Regions from separate parts of the Rheinheimera muenzenbergensis genome, predicted to be linked through region 2. Evidence: predicted binding sites of a transcription regulator. Region 2 holds the regulator's gene; each other region holds the start of a gene.
The links. The regulator sigma-54, encoded in region 2, starts transcription at its own class of promoters, with help from an activator protein. The targets are predictions, from matches to a motif close to TGGCANGNTNCNTGCTT.
Positions count from the first base shown of each region.

Region 1: MN202_RS06370 (TorF family putative porin) is a predicted target of sigma-54. The motif match lies at 3,640-3,656, and genes of this name have one in related genera.
Region 3: flgF (flagellar basal-body rod protein FlgF) is a predicted target of sigma-54. The motif match lies at 3,311-3,327, and genes of this name have one in related genera.

Region 1 is NZ_JALAAR010000004.1:162,111-169,125, reverse strand. Features, by position in the region: gene aroB (3-dehydroquinate synthase) at 1-154, shown strand, start outside; gene MN202_RS06390 (SPOR domain-containing protein) at 126-1,517, shown strand; gene MN202_RS06385 (Dam family site-specific DNA-(adenine-N6)-methyltransferase) at 1,525-2,397, shown strand; gene MN202_RS06380 (DUF2970 domain-containing protein) at 2,342-2,482, opposite strand; gene MN202_RS06375 (hypothetical protein) at 2,542-2,790, opposite strand; gene MN202_RS06370 (TorF family putative porin) at 2,926-3,603, opposite strand; gene rpe (ribulose-phosphate 3-epimerase) at 3,829-4,506, shown strand; gene trpS (tryptophan--tRNA ligase) at 4,613-5,617, shown strand; gene MN202_RS06355 (anthranilate synthase component II) at 5,646-6,233, shown strand; gene MN202_RS06350 (HDOD domain-containing protein) at 6,308-7,015, shown strand, end outside.
Region 2 is NZ_JALAAR010000016.1:78,478-85,492, forward strand. Features, by position in the region: gene MN202_RS16575 (calcium/sodium antiporter) at 1-58, shown strand, start outside; gene MN202_RS16580 (KpsF/GutQ family sugar-phosphate isomerase) at 77-1,042, shown strand; gene kdsC (3-deoxy-manno-octulosonate-8-phosphatase KdsC) at 1,043-1,597, shown strand; gene lptC (LPS export ABC transporter periplasmic protein LptC) at 1,594-2,148, shown strand; gene lptA (lipopolysaccharide transport periplasmic protein LptA) at 2,138-2,626, shown strand; gene lptB (LPS export ABC transporter ATP-binding protein) at 2,623-3,345, shown strand; gene MN202_RS16605 (RNA polymerase factor sigma-54) at 3,392-4,882, shown strand; gene hpf (ribosome hibernation promoting factor) at 4,909-5,196, shown strand; gene ptsN (PTS IIA-like nitrogen regulatory protein PtsN) at 5,204-5,677, shown strand; gene rapZ (RNase adapter RapZ) at 5,674-6,534, shown strand; gene MN202_RS16625 (HPr family phosphocarrier protein) at 6,541-6,825, shown strand; gene MN202_RS16630 (Na+/H+ antiporter subunit G) at 6,817-7,015, opposite strand, start outside.
Region 3 is NZ_JALAAR010000001.1:377,922-384,936, forward strand. Features, by position in the region: gene MN202_RS01700 (flagellar basal body P-ring protein FlgI) at 1-997, opposite strand, end outside; gene flgH (flagellar basal body L-ring protein FlgH) at 1,008-1,685, opposite strand; gene flgG (flagellar basal-body rod protein FlgG) at 1,697-2,485, opposite strand; gene flgF (flagellar basal-body rod protein FlgF) at 2,521-3,267, opposite strand; gene flgE (flagellar hook protein FlgE) at 3,403-4,860, opposite strand; gene MN202_RS01725 (flagellar hook assembly protein FlgD) at 4,878-5,606, opposite strand; gene flgC (flagellar basal body rod protein FlgC) at 5,617-6,042, opposite strand; gene flgB (flagellar basal body rod protein FlgB) at 6,045-6,446, opposite strand; gene MN202_RS01740 (CheR family methyltransferase) at 6,520-7,015, opposite strand, start outside.

The DNA.
Region 1 (7,015 bases), on a different contig from region 2:
TATTGCTGACTTTATGCCGTTTATGAAAACAGACAAAAAAGTTAAGCACGGCAAGATGCGGTTCATCCTGCCAGTGGCTTTTTGCCAGACAGCAATTGCTGATGACGTAACAGAAGCAGAACTTTATGAGGTATTTGCCGATGGACACCGCTGAACTGCAAACAAAATTAACTCAACTGACGCAGTTACTACCGTCGCAACGCGAGTGCCTGGACAGGTTGTTGTTTCAGCTGGCATTTAATCAACACAAAAGCATTCGTATTGTCGGCTCGCCTGGTAGCGGCAAATCTGTTATGGCATTGGCAATGGCCGAACTGTTTTCGGACAAGTTTAATGTTGCCTTGTTAGACAATAAAATCCAGCCAGCCGATGTTGGCACACAGTTGATGAAACAGTGGTTTAATCGCGCCGTGCAAACAGAAGTGTCTTTGGCCGAGCAGCTCGAATCAGCCGTGTCGGTGTTGCCTTTGCTGGTAATAATTGACGATGTTGAACGCCTGTCAGACAATCAATTGCAACAACTGCAAGCAGTAGATTGTTTGCTTTTATGTTTTGCCAGCGAAGAAGGTGAAAATGATGATATTACCTTATTGCTGAGTAAAGTAACCGCCGAAGATGCCAGCCAATTATTGCAGCAGCAAAAGTTAAATACGCTGGAAATCGCCCAACGACTGGCACAGGCGGATGGCAATATGCATCTGTTATTACAAGCCGCTGAAAACAGCGTAGCAACTGAACCTGAAGCACAAGCTTTAGCCCGCAAAGGCTATGCACCCTGGCTTTATGCGGTTGCCGCATTGTTATTAGTAAGCCTGTTGTGGTGGTTAAACGCCGGTGATGAAACAAAACCGGTGCAGGCCGCTAAAAGCAAAACGCAAGCTGTGTCAGTAAAGACTGCTGAAACGCCGCAGCCAAAGGCAGACCTGTCGGCTGAGCCAGAGTTGCAGGCAACTGCAGCGGAGCCCGCAAACGTAATAACGGATGCCAATCTAAGCGAAACTACCGTTGCTGAAACCGAGGCTGAACCGCAAAGCGAACTCGAGCCGCTCGAGGCGGACACTTCGGAACTCAGCAGCGCAACTGGCACTGAAGCTGATACAGATGTAACCGCCGGGCAGGAGCTATCTGAAGCTGAGGTTGATGTTGTAGCAGATGCAGTTAAGCCAGCGCCTGGCGAAGCTGCTACTGAGAATTTATATAGTGAGTCTGAGCTGCTGGCGATGGATAAACAGTCTTATGCGCTGCAATTGGCTGTTCTGTCCAGTGCTGCTGCTTATCAGAGATTTCAGCAGGCTTATCCGGAGTTGCCGGTTTTAGCCTATTCACGTAGCTGGCAGGGGCAAGCGCAAATTGTGCTGTTGCTGGCCTCATTCAGCGATAAAGCCACGGCTAAAGCACAGCTGGCTACCTTGCCGGCAGCGATAACGGCCACCGGGCCTTTTATTAAACCCATGCAGGCGGTGCAAACCGAAATTAAGGTGCGCCAGTCAGTAAATTCGGCATCAGCCCCGGACTAACCTGCCAATGACCAACAGCAAAAGATGTCGTGCCTTTTTAAAATGGGCCGGCGGTAAGTACAACCTGGTTGAGGCAATTGGCCAGCATTTGCCAGCAGCAGACTTATTGATAGAGCCTTTTGTTGGTGCCGGCTCAGTGTTTTTGAACACCGATTATCCACGATATCAGCTGAATGACATCAATGCCGATTTAATCAATCTGTATCAACTGCTGCAAACGGCGCATCAGGGTTTTATAACCGACGCCAGAGACTTTTTTACGCCCAGAACCAATCAACGTGATTGTTATATCAGCTTACGCCAACAGTTTAATTTAAGCGTTGATCCGTATGAAAGGGCATTATTGTTTCTCTACCTTAACCGGCACGGCTACAATGGCTTATGCCGATATAATCTGTCCGGTAAATTTAATGTCCCCTTTGGTAGCTATAAGAAACCCTATTTTCCGGAAGCTGAATTACACTTTTTCGCCGAAAAGGCGCAGCGTGCCACCTTTAGTTGTTACAGCTACCAGCATCTGATGCAGACGGCAGCTTCAGATAGCGTTATCTACTGCGATCCGCCATATGTGCCGCTGAGTAAAACAGCCAGTTTTACCAGCTATGCCAGGCAGGGATTTGATTTAGATGATCAAGCGCAGTTGGCAAACCTTGCCGAGCAGGCACAACAACGCGGTATTACAGTGGTGATCAGCAATCACGACACGACCTGGACACGCAAGATCTACCAACAAGCTAAGTTATACAGTTTGCAGGTTGGCCGTTCTATCAGTCAAAAAGGCGCAAGCCGGGGCAAGGTTGCTGAGTTGTTTGCGGTGTATCAGCCTAAGCCAATACCCAAAACACAATCAGTAACAGTGTTAAGACAAAAAACAGGGTAAAAATAATACCGGCAATAATAAAGGGCACAGGGCTGCTTGCGGAGAAGTCTTGCTGGCGTTGCTTTTCTGATTGTACGCCCACCATAGCACCGATAACGGCTTTAACGATCTGCAACAAAGAAGGGCGTTGTGTCATGCTACGGGTTATTTTGCCGGACTGAGTCGATTCAACAACTCAAGCAAATCGACAAAATGAAACTGGGTAGACCGGCTTTCGCCGCGGATCCAACTAAACCAGCTTTGCTGTTCACCCTGAACACACTGCGCAACTAGCTGACTTTCTGAGTGCTGGCAGGCAATATCTGATTGAGTGATATAAGCTGACACCAGCACAGTGCTGCTAAGCACGGCTGCACAAAGAAAGAATATTTTATAACCGCTGGTAAGTTTCATGTTAATTCCATTTGTCTGATCCAGACTAGGTGGATAATAAAACATCCGGCGACAGGATACAAGCTGCTTATTTATTGCGCAGCTATTGGAGTAAATATAAAAAGGCTGCAGTACTTATACTGCAGCCGGTTGACATCAGAAACTTTTAGAAACGGATAAAATTACCCGGCTGTCTGCCAGATAAGAGCCGTCAATGTCAGTATCGACATAGGCCAGGCTGACACCTGCACCCATAACTTCTGTGCTCAGGCCAACACTCCAGTCCATATAGCTGGCGCTGCTATCGTCATATTCATTCTGGCCAAGTTGCATATCAAGGCTAATTGAATCCGTTAATGCATAAGAATAGCTGGCGTACAGGTAAATAAAGTTTCCGCTATTGGCATAGTAGTCGTCGCTGTAAGCCAGACCAAAGGTCAGATCTTTATATGATAAAGAGCCGTAGATTTCCCAGAAGTTAGAGCCATCAATCTCAGCATTCGGATAGCCGTAACGCATAATACCGACGTCGGTTGACCAATCGTCATTAATAGCGCCACTCCAGCCCAGCATAACATCCAGCTCCAGTGTGCCTTCTGCCAGAAAATCTACGTTAGAACCCCATACCGACACATAGAAGCCGGACTCGGCGCTAAGCGTCAGACCTCCCTGTAAGGCAGGTGCCTCTTCAGTTTGTGAGATACCGCGAAAAGCATAATCAGATGTAAAGGTAATGTCTCCGCTTAGTTCGGCTGCCGCTGCTTTGCCGCTGGCTAGCGCTAAACCGAGTAACACTACCGTTGTTGCTAATGTGGTTCTACCTAAATTTTGCATGTTTTCTGCCCTTTTTTGTGTTCCCTGACGTTAGCTTTCCAAGATATGTGCCATAACAATTTCACGATTAATATCAGTAATATAACTGGCTGATACTTTTGATATTGCAACCGTCTGTACGTTATTGGTGCGTAACTGCCTGTTTTTTGTGCGTGTATTGCGCCGTGCCACAGTGCAATTGCTGATAATATTCAGTAAAGTCACGCTTTGATAAAAAAGGACCAGTTGATGCAACCTTATTTAATCGCACCCTCGATCCTGTCCGCCGATTTCGCCCGTCTCGGTGAAGATGTCGCGGCTGTGTTAAAAGCCGGCGCCGATGTCGTACATTTTGACGTCATGGACAACCACTATGTGCCTAATCTGACGATGGGCCCCATGGTGTGTAAGGCATTACGAAACTACGGTATTACCGCGCCAATAGATGTGCATTTGATGGTTGAACCGGTTGATGCCCTGGTGCCGCAATTTGCTGACGCCGGTGCCAGTATTATTACTTTTCATCCGGAAGCGTCCCGGCACATAGACCGCACTTTGCAGTTAATAAAAAGCCATGGCTGTCAGGCCGGTTTGGTGTTTAACCCGGCAACGCCTCTGAGTTATCTCGATTACGTGCTGGATAAAGTGGACGTTATTTTGCTGATGTCAGTAAACCCCGGCTTTGGCGGCCAGGCATTTATCCCGGCTACGCTGGAGAAGCTGGCCGCAGCACGTAAGCTAATCGACGCCAGTGGCTTGCCGATCCGGTTGGAAATTGATGGTGGCGTAACACCGGATAACATTGCCGACATCGCTACGGCCGGGGCTGATATGTTTGTTGCCGGCTCAGCCATTTTTAATACTGCCGATTACGCCGCAGTGATTAACAAGATGCGGCAGCAATTAGCAAAAGTGCCGCGTTAAGTGGCTTTTTTACTGTTGCAATGCGCTGATATGGTTATAATGCTGCTCTTCAAACCGGTCTGCACGGCCTGTCATTAACAATACTGTCTTTAAAGTGGATACAACTATGAGCAATAAGCCAATTGTGCTAAGTGGTGCACAGCCGTCCGGACAACTTACCATAGGTAATTATCTCGGGGCACTACGCCAATGGGACAAAATGCAGGATGACTATGATTGCTTATATTGTATTGTTGACCTGCATGCTATTACCGTGCGGCAAGATCCGACAGCACTGCGTAATGCCTCGTTAGACAGCCTGGCCTTGTATCTGGCTTGTGGCATAGATCCAAAGCGCTCGGCGGTATTTATGCAATCACATGTGCCGGAGCACAGCCAGTTGGCCTGGGTACTGAACTGCTATACCCAGTTTGGTGAGCTTAGCCGTATGACGCAATTTAAAGATAAATCTGAGCGCCATACTCACAATGTGAATGCCGGTTTATTTACCTACCCGGTGCTGATGGCGGCGGATATTTTGCTGTATCAGGCTAATCAGATCCCGGTCGGACATGACCAAAAACAACATCTGGAATTAGCCCGTGATGTCGCGATGCGATTTAACGCGTTACACGGTGACATTTTTAGCGTGCCAGAACCTTTTATTCCACCGGTAGCGGCGCGGGTGATGAGTTTGCAGGACCCAACGAAGAAGATGTCTAAGTCGGATGAAAATCCGTGGAACTTCGTCGGTTTACTCGAAGACCCAAAAATGATCAGCAAGAAGTTTAAAAAAGCGATGACCGACTCAGAAGATCCGCCACGAGTGCGTTTTGACCTGGATACCAAGCCAGGCGTCGCTAACCTGTTAAGTATTCTCAGTGGCGTTACCGGTAAAACCATTGCTGCGCTGGAAGCCGAATATGAAGGCAAAATGTACGGACACTTAAAAGGCGATGTTGCTGATGCGGTTATTGCTTTATTAGAGCCGGTACAGAAAACCTTTACTGAGCTGCGTGCCGACCAGGCTACCTTGACGGCGGTAATGTGCGCCGGGGCTGAAAATGCCCGGAGCCGGGCCGCAGTAACCCTGGCAAAGGTGAATGATGCGGTGGGCTTCGTGCTGCCATAACCGCGTTAACACTCCTGCCAGGCAAAACATGTTATTACTGATCGACAATTACGATTCTTTTACCTACAACCTGATGCAGTATTTTGCTGCATTGGGTCAGCAGGTTGTCGTGCGGCGCAACGATGATATTAGTCTGGCGCAAATTTCTGCTCTGGCACCAGACTATCTGGTGATCTCGCCGGGGCCAAAATCGCCGTCTGACGCAGGTATCTCGTTAAAGGCAATTGAACAATTTGCCGGCACGTTGCCGATCCTCGGCGTGTGTTTAGGTCACCAGGCTATTGCTCAGGTCTATGGCGCCAAGGTAGTTCGGGCCCGCAAAGTTATGCACGGCAAAAACTCGCTGGTGCAGCACAACGGCCAGTCGGTATTTAGTGGCTTGGTTAATCCGTTAGATGTGACCCGTTATCATTCGCTGGTGGTACAACGCGATTCTTTGCCAACCGAACTGAAACAGACGGCCTGGACAATGGATGCTGACGGCCAACCAGACGAAATTATGGGTCTGATGCATGCCAGCGCAGGGCTGCACAGTGTGCAATTTCATCCAGAGGCAATTTTAAGCCAGCAAGGCAGGCAACTGCTGCAGAATTTTCTGCAACTCGGGCTAAAATAGTGCACTTGACTGCTTCAGGCTCTGGCCGCAGTATGTTAATGCCAGTCATTAGTTAACAACGGAATACCCTTACAGTGAGTAATGAGTTAAATCAGCCATCTGATTCTTTAGTACAGCGCTTTGTGGATCAGCTGGTTGGTGTGGATCCGGCGCATAAGCGGCTTGGTTATCAAATTCGTACCGGGCAATTGGCGGCTGAGCGTACCTTGTTGGATGTTGAAGCTAAAGCCCAGCGCTTACGTGCCGCCGGTGCGGAGGCAAAAGCGCAGTTTGCCGAATTTGCTCAGGCCCATCTGCACGATCAGGTAGCCGACGAGCTGGTGCGTAAACTGCACAATATTGATCTGGTTAGCTCGACATTATTTGACCCGGGTGATGCTTATTATGCTTTGCTGGATACCTTAGCTGGCAAGGTAGTAACAGTGAATAAACTGGATCCGCTGATCAGCAGTGTCAGCTGGTTAACAGAAGATTTGCTGCGGCTGGTTAATCAACCGCAATACCGAAATCGTACTTCATCCGGCGCCATGGTGAAAGATATCAAAACCGCGCTCCGTTATTTAGGTGTAGAAAGCCTGCAACTGATTGTACCGGTATATGCGATGCGTCGAATGATGCCGCATTCAACAGAGCCTTTTCTGGCATTGAAAAATAAACTTTGGGATTATTCTTTAGCGGTAGCTATTGCGGCCAGACGGTTGGCGCAAGACAGCGCTGAACATCCGTATAATGCGTTTTGTGTAGGTTTGTTTCACACGCTTGGGCATGCGGTAGTAACACGT
Region 2 (7,015 bases):
GCTGCTAGCCGGCTTTGTCGGCTATCAATACCTGTTATTTCAGTCGGTTACAGTTTAAGCAGTTAAGGACGATACAATGGTTGATTTTCGCTTACGTGCCGCAGAAGTGCTAAAAATAGAAGCCACTGCCGTCGCACAACTGGCGCAATACCTGAACGATGACTTCAATCTGGCTTGCCAGTTAATTTTTGCCAGCAAAGGCAAAACCATTGTCACCGGTATGGGTAAGTCCGGCCACATCGGCAGTAAAATTGCTGCCACGTTGGCATCAACCGGCACACCGGCATTTTTTGTTCATCCTGGTGAAGCCAGCCATGGTGATCTGGGCATGTTGTCGGTAGACGATGTTGTTATCGCCATTTCTAATTCTGGCGAAACCGCTGAAGTCTTAACAATAGTGCCGTTAATTAAACGGTTAGGCATTAAGTTAATAAGCATGACCGGTAATCCCGCTTCAACGCTGGCCAAGCTGGCTGATGCCCACCTTTGCGTTAAAGTTGAGCAGGAAGCCTGCCCACTTGGCCTGGCACCGACCGCCAGCACTACCGCTACACTGGCGATGGGCGACGCTGTTGCCGTTGCATTGCTTGAAGCCCGCGGCTTCTCCGCGGAAGATTTTGCCCTGTCGCACCCTGGCGGCAGCCTGGGCCGTAAACTACTGTTACGGCTTGATGATGTGATGCATCGTGATGAACAGGTACCGGTGATAAACCAGCTTGCCAGCATTAAAGATGCCCTGCTGGAAATATCAAAAAAAGGCCTTGGCATGACCGCAGTGGTAGACGACAGTGGCGCACTAAGCGGTATTTTTACCGATGGCGATCTGCGTCGCATCCTGGATCAACGTTTTGATATTCACAGCAACAGCATTGCCGAAGTCATGACGCGCAATTGCATCACGGCACATGGCCAAATGTTAGCCGCCGAAGCACTGCAGATCATGCAGCAGAAAAAAATTAATGGCCTGATTATTGTCGATGACAATAACCAGCCGGTTGGTGCAATGAACATGCACGACCTGCTGCGTGCCGGAGTACTGTAAATGTCATTGTTTAACCAACTGTATCAAACCGTGTCAGACGAAGTGTTGCAAAGCGCCAGCCGCATACGGCTGCTAATTTGCGATATTGACGGGGTATTTTCCGATGGTCGCATTTACCTTGGCAACAATGGCGAAGAGCTAAAAGCATTTCACACCCGTGATGGCTACGGTATTAAAGCCATACGGCAAGCCGGCATAGAAGTAGCGGTAATAACCGGCCGGCGCTCTGCCATAGTACAAAAACGCATGACAGCGCTAACGGTAAGCCACATCTATCAGGGGCAGGAAAACAAAGTTGCGGCCTTTAACGAACTGTTAGTCAAACTGCAACTTAATGCCAAAGACGTTGCCTATATCGGCGATGACCTGGCAGATTGGGCAGTTATGCAACATTGTGGCTTAGCTGTCGCAGTGAAAGATGCCCACCCCTACCTGGTGCGCCAGGCTGGCTACATAACCAGCTTGCCAGGCGGATACGGTGCCGTCAGAGAGTTATGCGATCTATTGCTGATAAGCCAACAGCAATTTGGCCTGTTTGATGGAAGCAGCACATGAGAAAACTTCTGTTACCCGTGGTGTTATTGCTGGCTAGCATTGCAGGCTATCTGTGGTTTAACCCGCAAAATGACGAAGCGGCGCTGCAAACCGATCAGGAACTGCTACCCGATTACATCGCACTCAATATTACCCGGCGGCTCTACAACACTGACGGTTATCAGGCTGATGTCGTCAGTGCGCAGCGGCTGGAGCATTTTGAACAGCTTGGTTTTATGCAATTTGAAAAGCCGGTGTATACCCTGTATAACGAACAACATCAGCCCGACTGGCAGGCCAGCAGTGAGTATGCCGTCTGGTTTGTGCAGGACAAAGTTATCCTCGAACAACAAGTGCGGATTAAAAGTTTATCGCAGGAGCAGCTGTTTGACAGCTTAGAAACAGAGAGTCTGGAAATGTTATTCCCGGACAACCGGTTGCAAAATAACCTGCCGGTATTAATTTCAGGAAAAGGCTTTGAAATTAAAGGCATCGGAATTAATGCTGATTTAATCAATCGCTCATTTAAATTGTTGCAACACCATGAAACGGTATACATAAATGAACAATAAATTTCTATATGCGCTGCTGGCGTTAATGCTTCAATCTGCTGCAATAGCTGCCCCGGACTTCGCAAAGCAAATCGAAATAAGTGCGGACAACTTATTATCACAAAAAGGCAATGTGGCGACATACAGTGAGAATGTCATTATCACGCAGGGTGCAATTCGTATACATGCCGATGCGCTGGAAATAGACATCAGTGCAGGTAAAGGCAAAGAAGTATACACTGTCAGCGGCAGCCCGGTGAAATACAGCCAACAGCTGGAAGACGGCAAAGTCGTTAATGCCTTCGCCAGTGAAATGCGCTACGAACCGGCCAACCGCACTCTGATGCTGAACGGCGATGCTGAACTGGCGCAAAGTGGCAGCGTGGTTAAAGCCTCAGCGATAAAATACAATGTAGAAACCCAGGAAATTAATGCTGTCAGCGACAGTTCGCGACGGGTCACCACCATTATTACACCTGAGGAAGACAAACAACCATGAAGTTAGTCGCCTCGCACCTGGCCAAAAGCTACAAAGGCCGGCAAGTTGTTAAAGATGTCAGTCTGGAAGTCAACGCCGGGCAAATCGTTGGGCTTTTAGGCCCTAACGGTGCAGGTAAAACCACCACTTTCTACATGATTGTCGGCCTGGTGCCAAGCGACAAGGGCCAGATCACGCTAAACAATCAGGATATCACTTTCGACCCGATACACGCGCGGGCGCGCCAGGGTATCGGCTATCTGCCGCAGGAAAGCTCAATTTTCCGCAAACTTACCGTGCATGAAAATTTACTGGCGATATTACAGACCCGCAAAGATTTAAGCCGTACCAGACGCGAAGAAATCGCTGACGATCTGTTAGAAGAGTTTCATATTGGCCACATAAAATACAGCCTCGGCATGAGCCTGTCAGGTGGTGAACGCCGGCGCGTTGAAATTGCCCGCGCGCTGGCCGCCAACCCGGCGTTTATTCTACTGGATGAGCCTTTCGCCGGTGTCGATCCGATCTCGGTACTCGACATAAAAAAAATAATTCAGCATCTGTGCCAACGCGGCATTGGTGTGCTCATTACCGACCATAATGTCCGCGAAACCCTTGATGTCTGCGAAATAGCCTACATTGTTAGCCATGGGGAGCTGATAGCTTCCGGTGCCCCACAGGAAGTTCTGGCAAATCAGAAAGTAAGGGATGTATACCTTGGCGAGCAATTCAGGCTATAGTTAGCAAAAACCTGCCCGCGCTAAATCAGGAGCACAGTAGAAGTAGATGAAGCCCTCTTTGCAACTTCGCTTAGGACAGCAACTTACTATGACACCCCAGCTGCAGCAGGCAATCCGCCTGTTACAGTTGTCGACCATAGAATTGCAACAGGAAATTCAGGAAGCGCTGGATGCGAACCCTTTGCTGGAAGCTGAAGATGAGTACGACAGCTTTGATGCTGAACCAGCGAGCGCCGCAGAATTACAGCACGACACTACGGACAACCAGGCTGACAGTCGCTCTGATGATCAAGCCGAGCCGGCAGAGCCCGATACCAGTGAATCGATGTCTGAGCAGAATATCAGCGAAGATCTGCCGCTGGACAACAACTGGGATGATTTAGTCAGTGCAGCGCCAGTCAGCGCCGGTAATGCAGCCGGCGATGACGATAGCCTGTATCAGGGCGAAACCAGTGAAACCCTGCGTGACTATCTGCGTTGGCAGATGCAGCTGACACCTTTTTCAGAAACCGACCGCGCTATTGCAGAAATTATTATTGAAGCGATAGATGACAATGGTCTGCTTACCATCAGCTGCGAGGAAATTCTTGAATCACTGGGCCTGGTTGATGTTGAAGCTGACGAAGTAGAAGCCGTCATCAAACGCATCCAACTGTTTGATCCGGTAGGCGTTGGTGCCCGCTCTGTGCAGGAGTGCCTGTTAGTACAATTACGCCAGTTTAGCCCTGACACGCCATTTTTAGCTGCCGCGCAAAGCCTGATCCGCGATCACACAGAACTTTTAGCTAACCGCGACTTTCGTTCTTTAATGCGGGTGACTAAACTGAAAGAGGATGAGCTGAAAGAAGTGATGCGGCTTATTCATTCACTGAATCCGCGCCCCGGCGCTGATGTGATCCGGGAAGAGCAGCAGTACGTGATCCCAGATGTCAGCGTAATGAAAGTAAAAGGCCGCTGGCAGGTCGAGTTAAACCCGGACGCCATGCCCAAAGTGCGGATAAACCAACAATATGCGGCAATGTCACGCACGGCTAAAAGCAGTGCTGACAGCCAGTTTATCCGTTCTCATTTGCAGGAGGCAAAATGGTTTTTAAAGAGTCTGGAGAGCCGCAACGAAACCCTGTTAAAAGTAACCAACTGCATCGTGCAACAGCAGCAAGCTTTTTTTGAACATGGTGAAGAGGCCATGAAACCTATGGTGCTGAATGACGTAGCCGAGATGGTTGGCATGCATGAATCAACCATTTCCAGGGTAACAACGCAAAAATATATGCATACACCCAGGGGTATTTTTGAACTTAAGTTCTTTTTTTCCAGTCACGTTAGTACAGAAAGTGGTGGCGAATGCTCGTCTACCGCAATAAGGGCCTTTATCAAGAAATTAGTGGCGGCGGAGAATCCGGCCAAACCGCTCAGTGACAGCAAAATGGCCGACATTCTGCTGGAGCAAGGTATCAACGTAGCGCGGCGTACTATTGCCAAGTACCGCGAATCCCTGTTTATACCGCCGTCAAATCAACGCAAGACCTTGCTGTAAATAAGCCTAAAAGAAGGAATATGTCTATGCAAATCAATCTTACCGGTCGCCATGTTGAAATTACCACAGCCTTAAGAGAATACGTTGACAGCAAATTTGCCAAACTGGAACGGCATTTCGATCATATAAATAATGTACATGTGATCCTAAACGTGGAAAAATTAAAGCAGATTGCTGAGGCCAAGCTGCATTTGAATGGCGGCGAAGTATTTGCAGTCTCTGAAGATGAAAATATGTATGCTGCGATTGACCAGCTGATTGATAAACTGGATCGCCAGGTAATCAAGCATAAAGAGAAAATTTCCCGACACTGATTTGGCCATGATGAATTTAAGCTCAATGCTTGCCGAGAACTGCACTAAAAGTGCAGTTCTTTTTAACAGCAAAAAACGCATACTGGAATATATAGCCGAACTGGCGCACCAGCAATTACCTGATATTGCCGAGTACAGCATATTAGAGGCCTTGACGACCCGCGAAAAGCTGGGGTCAACCGGGATCGGTGGCGGTATCGCTATACCGCACGGCAAGCTGAAAAATGTAACCGAGCCGAAACTGGTATTTGTTGTCAGTAAAGAAACTATTCCGTTTGACGCTATCGACAACCAGCCGGTGGATATCTTCTGCGCTATTTTAATTCCGGAACAGCAGTGTCAGGCGCACCTGAGTACGTTGGCCGCTATTGCCCGGCTACTTAGCCAGAAAGAGTTGACCAAAAAAATCCGCCACGCCGAAACTAACCAGCAGTTATACCAATTACTACTGGATTACAGCACTATGGACAGCAGCACATGAAATTACTGGTAGTCAGTGGTCGCTCCGGCTCCGGCAAATCTGTTGCCTTAAGGGTAATGGAAGACCTCGGCTACTACTGTGTTGACAATATTCCGGTCAACTTGCTGCCGACTCTGGCTACCACCGTGATGGGGCAGTATGAGCGTGTCGCCGTAAGCATTGATGTGCGTAACCTGCCACAAGATCCTGATGAACTGGCCGAAATTCTGTCTTATCTGCCACGCAAACTTGAGCTGACAATATTATATCTGGACGCCGATCACGCCAGTTTAATTAAACGCTTTAGCGAAACCCGGCGTCTGCATCCGCTGTCACACCAGGCTATGTCACTGGACGAAGCCATATCGCGCGAGCAACAACTACTGGACCCCATCTCCAGCCGCGCAGATCTGTATATCGACACCACAGATTTAAACGTGCACCAACTGGCCGAGCAGCTGCGCGAACGCATCCTGGGCCAAAAAAGCGGCCGGCTGGTGATATTATTCGAATCTTTTGGCTTTAAATATGGCATCCCCAAAGATGCCGACTTTGTGTTTGACGCCCGCTTTTTACCTAACCCACACTGGGAACCGGATTTAAAACCGCTTAGTGGCCTGGACCAACCGGTAAAAGACTATCTGGCCGCACAGCCGGTAGTTGCCAAATACATTTGGCATATCAACAGCTTTATCAGCAGCTGGTTACCGCATTTGGAGCGCAATAACCGCAGTTACCTGACTATCGCCATCGGCTGCACCGGTGGCCAGCACCGCTCTGTCTATATGGTTGAGAGCCTGGCCGAGAGTTACCGCAATACACGTGAAGACGTGCAGCTGCGCCACCGCGAGCTGGCCCGGCATCATCAAAAGAGCTAACTCAGCATGAAATACTGCACTGATGTAACCATCGTCAACCAGCTGGGATTACATGCCCGGGCAGCAACGAAACTGGCACAGCTGTGTCAGCAGTTTAACGCCCGCATTGAATTGCATCAGGAAGGTAAAACCGCAGACGCCAGCAGTGTTTTGGCGCTGTTAATGCTGGCAAGCAGCAAAGGTAAAACGCTGCAAGTTATTACTGAGGGCGACGATGGCGAGCAGGCTCTGCAAGCCGTCGCTACACTGATCCGCAACGGCTTTGACGAAGAGCAGCCGCAGTCAGGGTAACGGTTCCGGCCTGGCCTGTTTGCGCTTGTCAGCAGCTATATTGTCCCGGCCAAGGGTTTTATCAATGCTTTTCAGCTTATGATGCAAGGCAGTTTTTATCAGCATATGCGCGCTTATGGGTGCCGTGATCAGTAAGAAAATAGTAATCAATAGCTCATGCACACTGACGCCACCGCTTAAACTAAAATAG
Region 3 (7,015 bases), on a different contig from region 2:
CCGTGCGCACCAAATCATCCAGTGTTACGCCAGGGTCAAATTTAAACATCCGCGACTGATCCGGACGCACATCGATAATAGTATTTTCCTCAATAGCCGTTTGCCCCTGAGCCAAAGGGTTTGGCTGCACCACGCGTGGGTTTTCCGCTATGGTTACCGTTAAGCCACCATGGGTCACCGCAGCCGGAAACAAGCGTACTTCTTTACCTATCACGATAGTACCGGTACGGGAGTTGATAATAATTTTAGCGGCGTTATCGCCTGGTTCAAACGTCAGATTTTCCAGTGTCGACAAATAAGATACGCGCTGGCTGATATCACGCGGTGCCCGTACCTGTACTGACGTCGCATCCATTGAATAGGCGGTATCAGCGCCCATAAAAGCATTTATCGCCTCTGCCAGCCGTTTTGAGGTCGTAAAATCGGATTGCTTCAGGTTAAAGGTAATAAAATCACCCTGCGCAAAAGGCGATACCACTTCGCGCTCTACCATAGCACCATTAGGAATACTGCCCACAGTTGGGGTGTTGACCAAAATACGCGAACCGTCCAGGCCTTCGGCTCCCAAACCACTAACAATTAAACTACCCTGCGCAACCGCGTAGACATTACCGTCCAGACCTTTTAAAAAGGTTTGCATTAAGGTACCGCCACGCAGTCCTTTGGCACTGCCAACCGATGAAACAGTAACGTTTAGCGTCTGGCCTGGTTTGGCAAAAGCCGGCAGTTCAGCATGCACCACTACCGCGGCCACATTTTTGGTTTGCGCTTTCAGATTCGCCGGCAAAGTGATACCAAAATTGGTCAACATAGTGCGAAAACTTTGCTCGGTAAAAGCGCCCTGCTCACCGGTACCTGGCAAGCCCACTACCAGGCCATAGCCAACCAGTTGGTTACTGCGTACGCCTTCAATATCGGCTACATCTTTAATTCTTGCTGCCTGCACCGGTAACATCATCAACGCCAGCGGCAACAATACTGCTAATATTTGCTTCATTTGCGCGCTCCTAAAATGGCCACAGTGGGCTATTAAAAAACCGGCTTAACCAGCCAGGAGACTGGCCATTGTGATGCGAGCCAGTGCCACTGTACTCGATGCGGGCATTGGCAATTTTGGTCGATTCAACCGTATTATTGACATCGACATCCTGCGAGCGGATAACGCCGGTTAAGCGGATATATTCTTTACCGGTATTTAACGTCAGCCATTTTTCACCGCGGATCACCAGATTGCCGTTTGCCAGTACCTGCAATACATTTACCGAGATATCCCCGACCAGCGAGTTACTCTGATCGGCTTTTGCATCCCCTTTATAATTTGACGCTGAATTAGCACCAAACTGCAGCACATTGCCGGCCACTGAAATATCGCGCCCACCCAGGCCCACCATGGGGTCAAATGACGCTGAACTGTCTTTCTTTGTTTCCGTTTTAGCATTTTTACTGGCCTGAGTACGCTCTTTCAGTACAACAGTAATAATATCGCCTTCATGTCGCGCTTTATTATCGGAATACAGGCTATTGGAGTACTGCTGCGCAAACAGGGAGCCATTTTGTACCAGTTGCCGGCTTGGCACTTCTGGTTGCAACGGGGCAAAATAAGGATCGTTTGCCTGTGGCTCCTGCAAAGCAGCACAGCCAGACAACGCCACCGCTAAACCAACACCAATAATAATGCGTAACATAACGCCTCCGATTACAACTGCTGAATGGCAAAGCCCAACATCTGATCGACAGATGAAATGACTTTTGAATTCATTTCATAAACCCGCTGGCTTTCAATTAAGCTAACCAGTTCTTCGGTAACATTGACGTTGGACGTTTCCAAAGCGCCCTGCACAATAATGCCAAGGCCTTCCAGCCCGGGAATACCCTGCACAGGGTCGCCACTGGCACCGGTTTCCCGAAACAGGTTTTGCCCGACAGGCTCAAGCCCGGCCGGATTGATAAAATTAGTTACCGTAAGTTGGCCCAGCACGGCTGGCTCGCCCTGCCCCGGCAGCTGCACGGAGACCTGACCATCTTGCGCAACGGTTAAGCTTTGTGCATCCGGCGGCAGCACTATATTGGGTTGCAACTGGTATCCGGCACCTGAGGTGACCAGGTTGCCCTCGTCATCAACAGTAAACTGGCCGTTGCGGGTGTAAGAGATAGTGCCGTCCGGCATCAGAATTTCAAAAAAACCGTGGCCCTGGATCATGATGTCCATACTGTTATCAGTAGTAATCATATTGCCCTGAGTGAAGTTTTTTTGCGTTGCCACGACCTTGGTACCGGCACCAATCATTAAGCCATTGGGTAGCTCCGTATTTTGTGACGACGCACCACCTGGCTGATTCACATTTTGGTACAGCAAATCTTCAAAGATGGCACGGCTTTTCTTAAAACCGACAGTACTGGCGTTAGCCAGGTTGTTGGAAATGACCGATATGTCACGCTGCTTGGCGTCTAAACCGGTTTTACTGATCCATAAAGCTGGATGCATAGCTGCCTCCCGGGCCTTAACCCGTTATCTGGTTATTAACCTACGATCCGAAGTAACTGAACTTGCTGCCGATCCATATCTTCAGCGCTCTTCATCATTTTTACCTGCAATTCAAACTGACGCTGCAAGCTGATCATGTATGTCATTTCGCCCACTGCATTAACATTACTGCCTTCAATGGCGCCATTGAGTAAATTCACATCTGGCGCCGCTTCGGCAAGTTGTCCGTCTTTGCGGCGGAATAAACCATCGTTGCCTTTTTCCATCTCGCTGTTTAGCGGCTTTACCAGCTTAATGCGGCCAACTGCTGCGATTGCGTCTGCAGGTGCACCTTGTGGTAAAGCGCTGATGGTGCCGTCATTACCAATTTCCAGCTTTGCCAGCGGAACCGGTAGTTGAATTGGGCCATCGTCTCCCATTACGGCTAACCCGGAAGATGTTTCCAGCATTCCCAGTGCATTAAGTTGCAAATTGCCACCGCGGGTATAGGCTTCAGTACCATCCGGAGCTTGCACCGCCAGCCAGCCATCGCCCTGAATGGCAACGTCCAGATCACGCTCGGTCATGATGATAGCGCCGGCGTCAAAGTTTTGACCTGGCTGCTCTGTTAGCGAAAATACCCGGCTGGGTAAGCCATCACCAAACGCCTGCATAGAGCGCGCTTGTTCAAAATCTGCTTTAAAGCCCACAGTACCGGTATTAGCAAGGTTATTTGCCCTTACTGCTAAACCATTCATATTTTCTTTAGCACCGCTCATGGCGATATATAGCAGACGGTCCATTTGGCTCTCCGTGATCTGTTGCTACGGCTTATACAGATAGTTAAAGCAAAATTGATGCCACAAAAAGGTGTAAGGGGTAAACAGAGGACAAAAAAACACCACCCGCAGGTGGTGTTTAATACAGCTGAGGTGTATTTACCGAATTTGCAGCACGGTTTGTTGTAAGGTGCTGTTTACTTCCAACGCCCTGGAGTTAGCCTGGAAATTACGCTGCGCGCTGATTAAATCAACCAGCTCAGTTGTCAGGTTAACGTTTGATTGCTCTAACGCCGACGCATTTACGGCACCAAAGGTACCTATATTGGCCTGACCGCCAATAGGCTCACCGGAAGTAATGCTTTGCTTCCAGGACGTATTACCGACCTGTTTTAAGCCTTGTACATTGGCAAAACGCACTAAGGTTACCTGCGCCAGATAAGACGAGTCGCCATTGCTGTAGCTGGCCAGTACCCGGCCAAATGAATCAATATCGACACCGGTCAAACTGCCCACTGTCGTACCATCCTGGCTCAGGTTTGACACATCAAAGTTTGAGGCATATTGGGTTGGTAACCGCACACCAGACGCATCACGGTAATTTACCGTAACATCCTGGGCGTACTGGGCACCATTGGTCAGATAATTAGCTGTAGGAGCGCTGAGTGCTTCTGCCGGCAGAGTTAAATTCGGTGTGGTTAACACCGGCACCACCGGCGGTACCGCAGGTAAAATCAGATTACCATTGGGATCAAAAAACAGTGAATCACCTATAAAGACACCGCCATTACCGTCATAAGGCAGAGCGCCGGTACCATTACCCCACTCACTCAAATCCAGGCCAGGATAACCCGGAGCCGTTGGATCCGAAACATAAGCCGGCGCAGCTGGCATGGCGGTATTATCGTCAAACACAACAAAGGTTTGCCATTCATTCCACGCTGGCGGGTTTAACGGATCGTCCGGCTCAACTTTACGGAAGTAGGTTGTTACCGTGTGCGCCTCACCCAAGCTGTCATAAACAGTTACTGAGGTTGAATGGGTGTAGGTTGAGCGGTCACCTGGGTTAAAGTTACCCGGGTTTCTCGGAAGTTCAACCGCGCGTGAATCTACGTTCATACTCAGGAAAATATTGTTGGTTGCCCTTGGCGCCCCGGCCGATGTAGGAATGGCAATTGGTTGCGTGGTGCTTAAGCTAACCGACTGGTTTTCACCGGTTACGGCATCAACAGCGAAACCCTGTAAATAATTGCCATTATTATCAACAATAAAATTGTCTTTATTCAGCTTAAAAGCGCCCGAGCGGGTATAGGTAAGATCCTGCGATTGCCTATCCGGTGTCAGGGCAAAAAAGCCTTCACCGGTAATGGCTAAATCCAGCGAGTTATTGGTAAATTGCAAAGCGCCCTGGCTAAACTGTTGCGCTACCGTTGAGGTTGTTACACCATCACCCACTTTGGTGCGGCCTGATGCAAAAATTGATGTGGCGTACACATCAGCAAACTCTGCCCGCGATTCTTTAAAACCTGTAGTATTTACGTTAGCGATATTATTCGCAGTAACATCCAAATCTTTTTGCGCCGCGGCCAGGCCGCTCAATGCAATATTAAAACTCATAATTCACCTCAGCTCGCTTAACTATATGAAACTTCTAATACATCACTTAATTTAACCTGCCCTAAACCCAGCAGGTTAAGCATAATGCTGCCACCCTGGCCATTAAGGCTGACGCTACCGACCGGGGTATAAACGTTTACCGGTAAACTGGCGTTGGTCCCATCGGCGTAACTCACATCAACTTTGACTTTATACACACCAGCTTTCACCCGGTCGGACACCTCACCATCTACTTCAGCAGCACTACCTGCGCCTGAAGGCATATAGGTACCATCCCAAATAAACTCGTTTTTACCCACTTGCGGGTTTTCCACGCTGAATGACTGCACCAGCTCGCCTTTTTCGTTTTCTATCCGCACTTTCATCAGCGTCGCGGCTTTGTCCAGTTCAATATTGCCGCGCGATAAAGTTTCGCCGGTAAACACGATTTCATCCGATTGCGTCAGCACAGTGCGCCCCACCAAAGAAGACGCCTGCAACGCCTGATTTGACGTCATGCTTTGGGCTAACCCCTTGAAGCTTTCATTGAGCGAGCCTATTCCATCTGCCATAGTGAAATTGGTCATTTGCGCAATCATTTGATCATTCTCGACCGGTTTGGTCGGATCCTGATACGCCAACTGCTGGGTTAGCAAAGCAAAAAAGTCGGCCTGGGTCAGCGCACCATTGTTTTTATCCGGTGTTTTTTTGCCGTTGTCCCAGTACATGCCATCCAGAGCAGAGTTGTTATTTACACCCGTAGTCATGTGCTACTCCTTATCCCTGTTGTCCAAGCCGCAGTGTCCGCATCACCATCTGCTTGGCAGCATCGGCAGTTTGCACATTGGTTTCGTAGGAGCGTGACGCCGAAATCATATTCGCCATCTCTTCCATAATGTTGATATTGGGCTTATAGATATAGCCATTGTCATCCGCCAGCGGATGGTTTGGCGCATACTCGACATTTAGCGGCGCGTCGGATTCGACAATGCCCAGCACTTTGACCCCGACGCTGGCATCGCCTTGCATACGTTTAGCCTGCGACAGTTCAGCGGCAAATACCGGATGTCTGCCACGATAGGTTTGCTCAACACTACTACTGACACTGTTGGCATTAGCTATGTTACTGGCGGTGGTGTTCATACGCAGTGACTGCGCCGTCATACCGCTGCCGGTAATATCAAAAATATTAAAAGCACCCATGGTTATTGTCCTCCACCGGTGATGGCTTTTTTCAGGCCGCCAATACGGGAATTAAGAAAACCTAAGCTGGCCTGATATTCCAGGCTGTTTTGCATAAAGGCATTACGTTCGCGATGAATATCAACGCTATTGCCGTCGCCGGTATCAGGCTGATCAGGGTTGCGAAATTTGGTTTCATGCCGGCTGGCTGTAGATATGTGGAAATGTTGTTCATGGGTGCGCTGCATGGCACCGGCTTGTCTGGCCTGAGCATTATTCAGTGCTTGCTGAAAATCCAGATCCTTGGCTTTATAGCCCGGAGTATCTGCATTGGCGATATTTTCTGCCAATACCTGAGCCCGCCGATCCCGCACCAGCATGGCTTCAGGGTGCATACCAAATGCTTTTTCAAAACTGATTGCCATTTTTTTGCCACCTGTCTGTTACCGATGGCAATTCAAATGCAAATCTCAGGCCAAATTTTCAGCGCGATATTATTCAGATTTTTTTGCGGTAGATAATACCCGGATTACAGCGGATCATTTCAAAATCACTGTTCAGGCTGGACAACGACTCAGACGCACCAAGAAACAAGTAGCCGCGAGAGTTAAGCGATTGGGAAAACTGATGAATTATTTTCGCTTTTACATCAGCAGAGAAATAAATCAGTACGTTGCGGCAAAATATAATGTCAAACTTACCCAGCAAGGTGTAGCTATCCAGTAAATTGAGATGACGAAAATTGACATTTTTACGTACGTTATCTTTTATACGCATCATGCCTTTGCCGCTGTCTTCAAAAAACTTAGTCCGCCGCTCGGGCGATAAACCGCGCGATAGTGCCAAACCATCATATTCAGCGCGCTGGCAATGTTCCAGCATAGTGTTTGAAATATCTGTGCCGAGTATGTTGACGCCCAGACTAAAAGCGCCGGGCCTGCTTTGCTGGTACTCCAGGGCGGTCATAGCAATAGAGTATGGTTCCTGTCCGCTT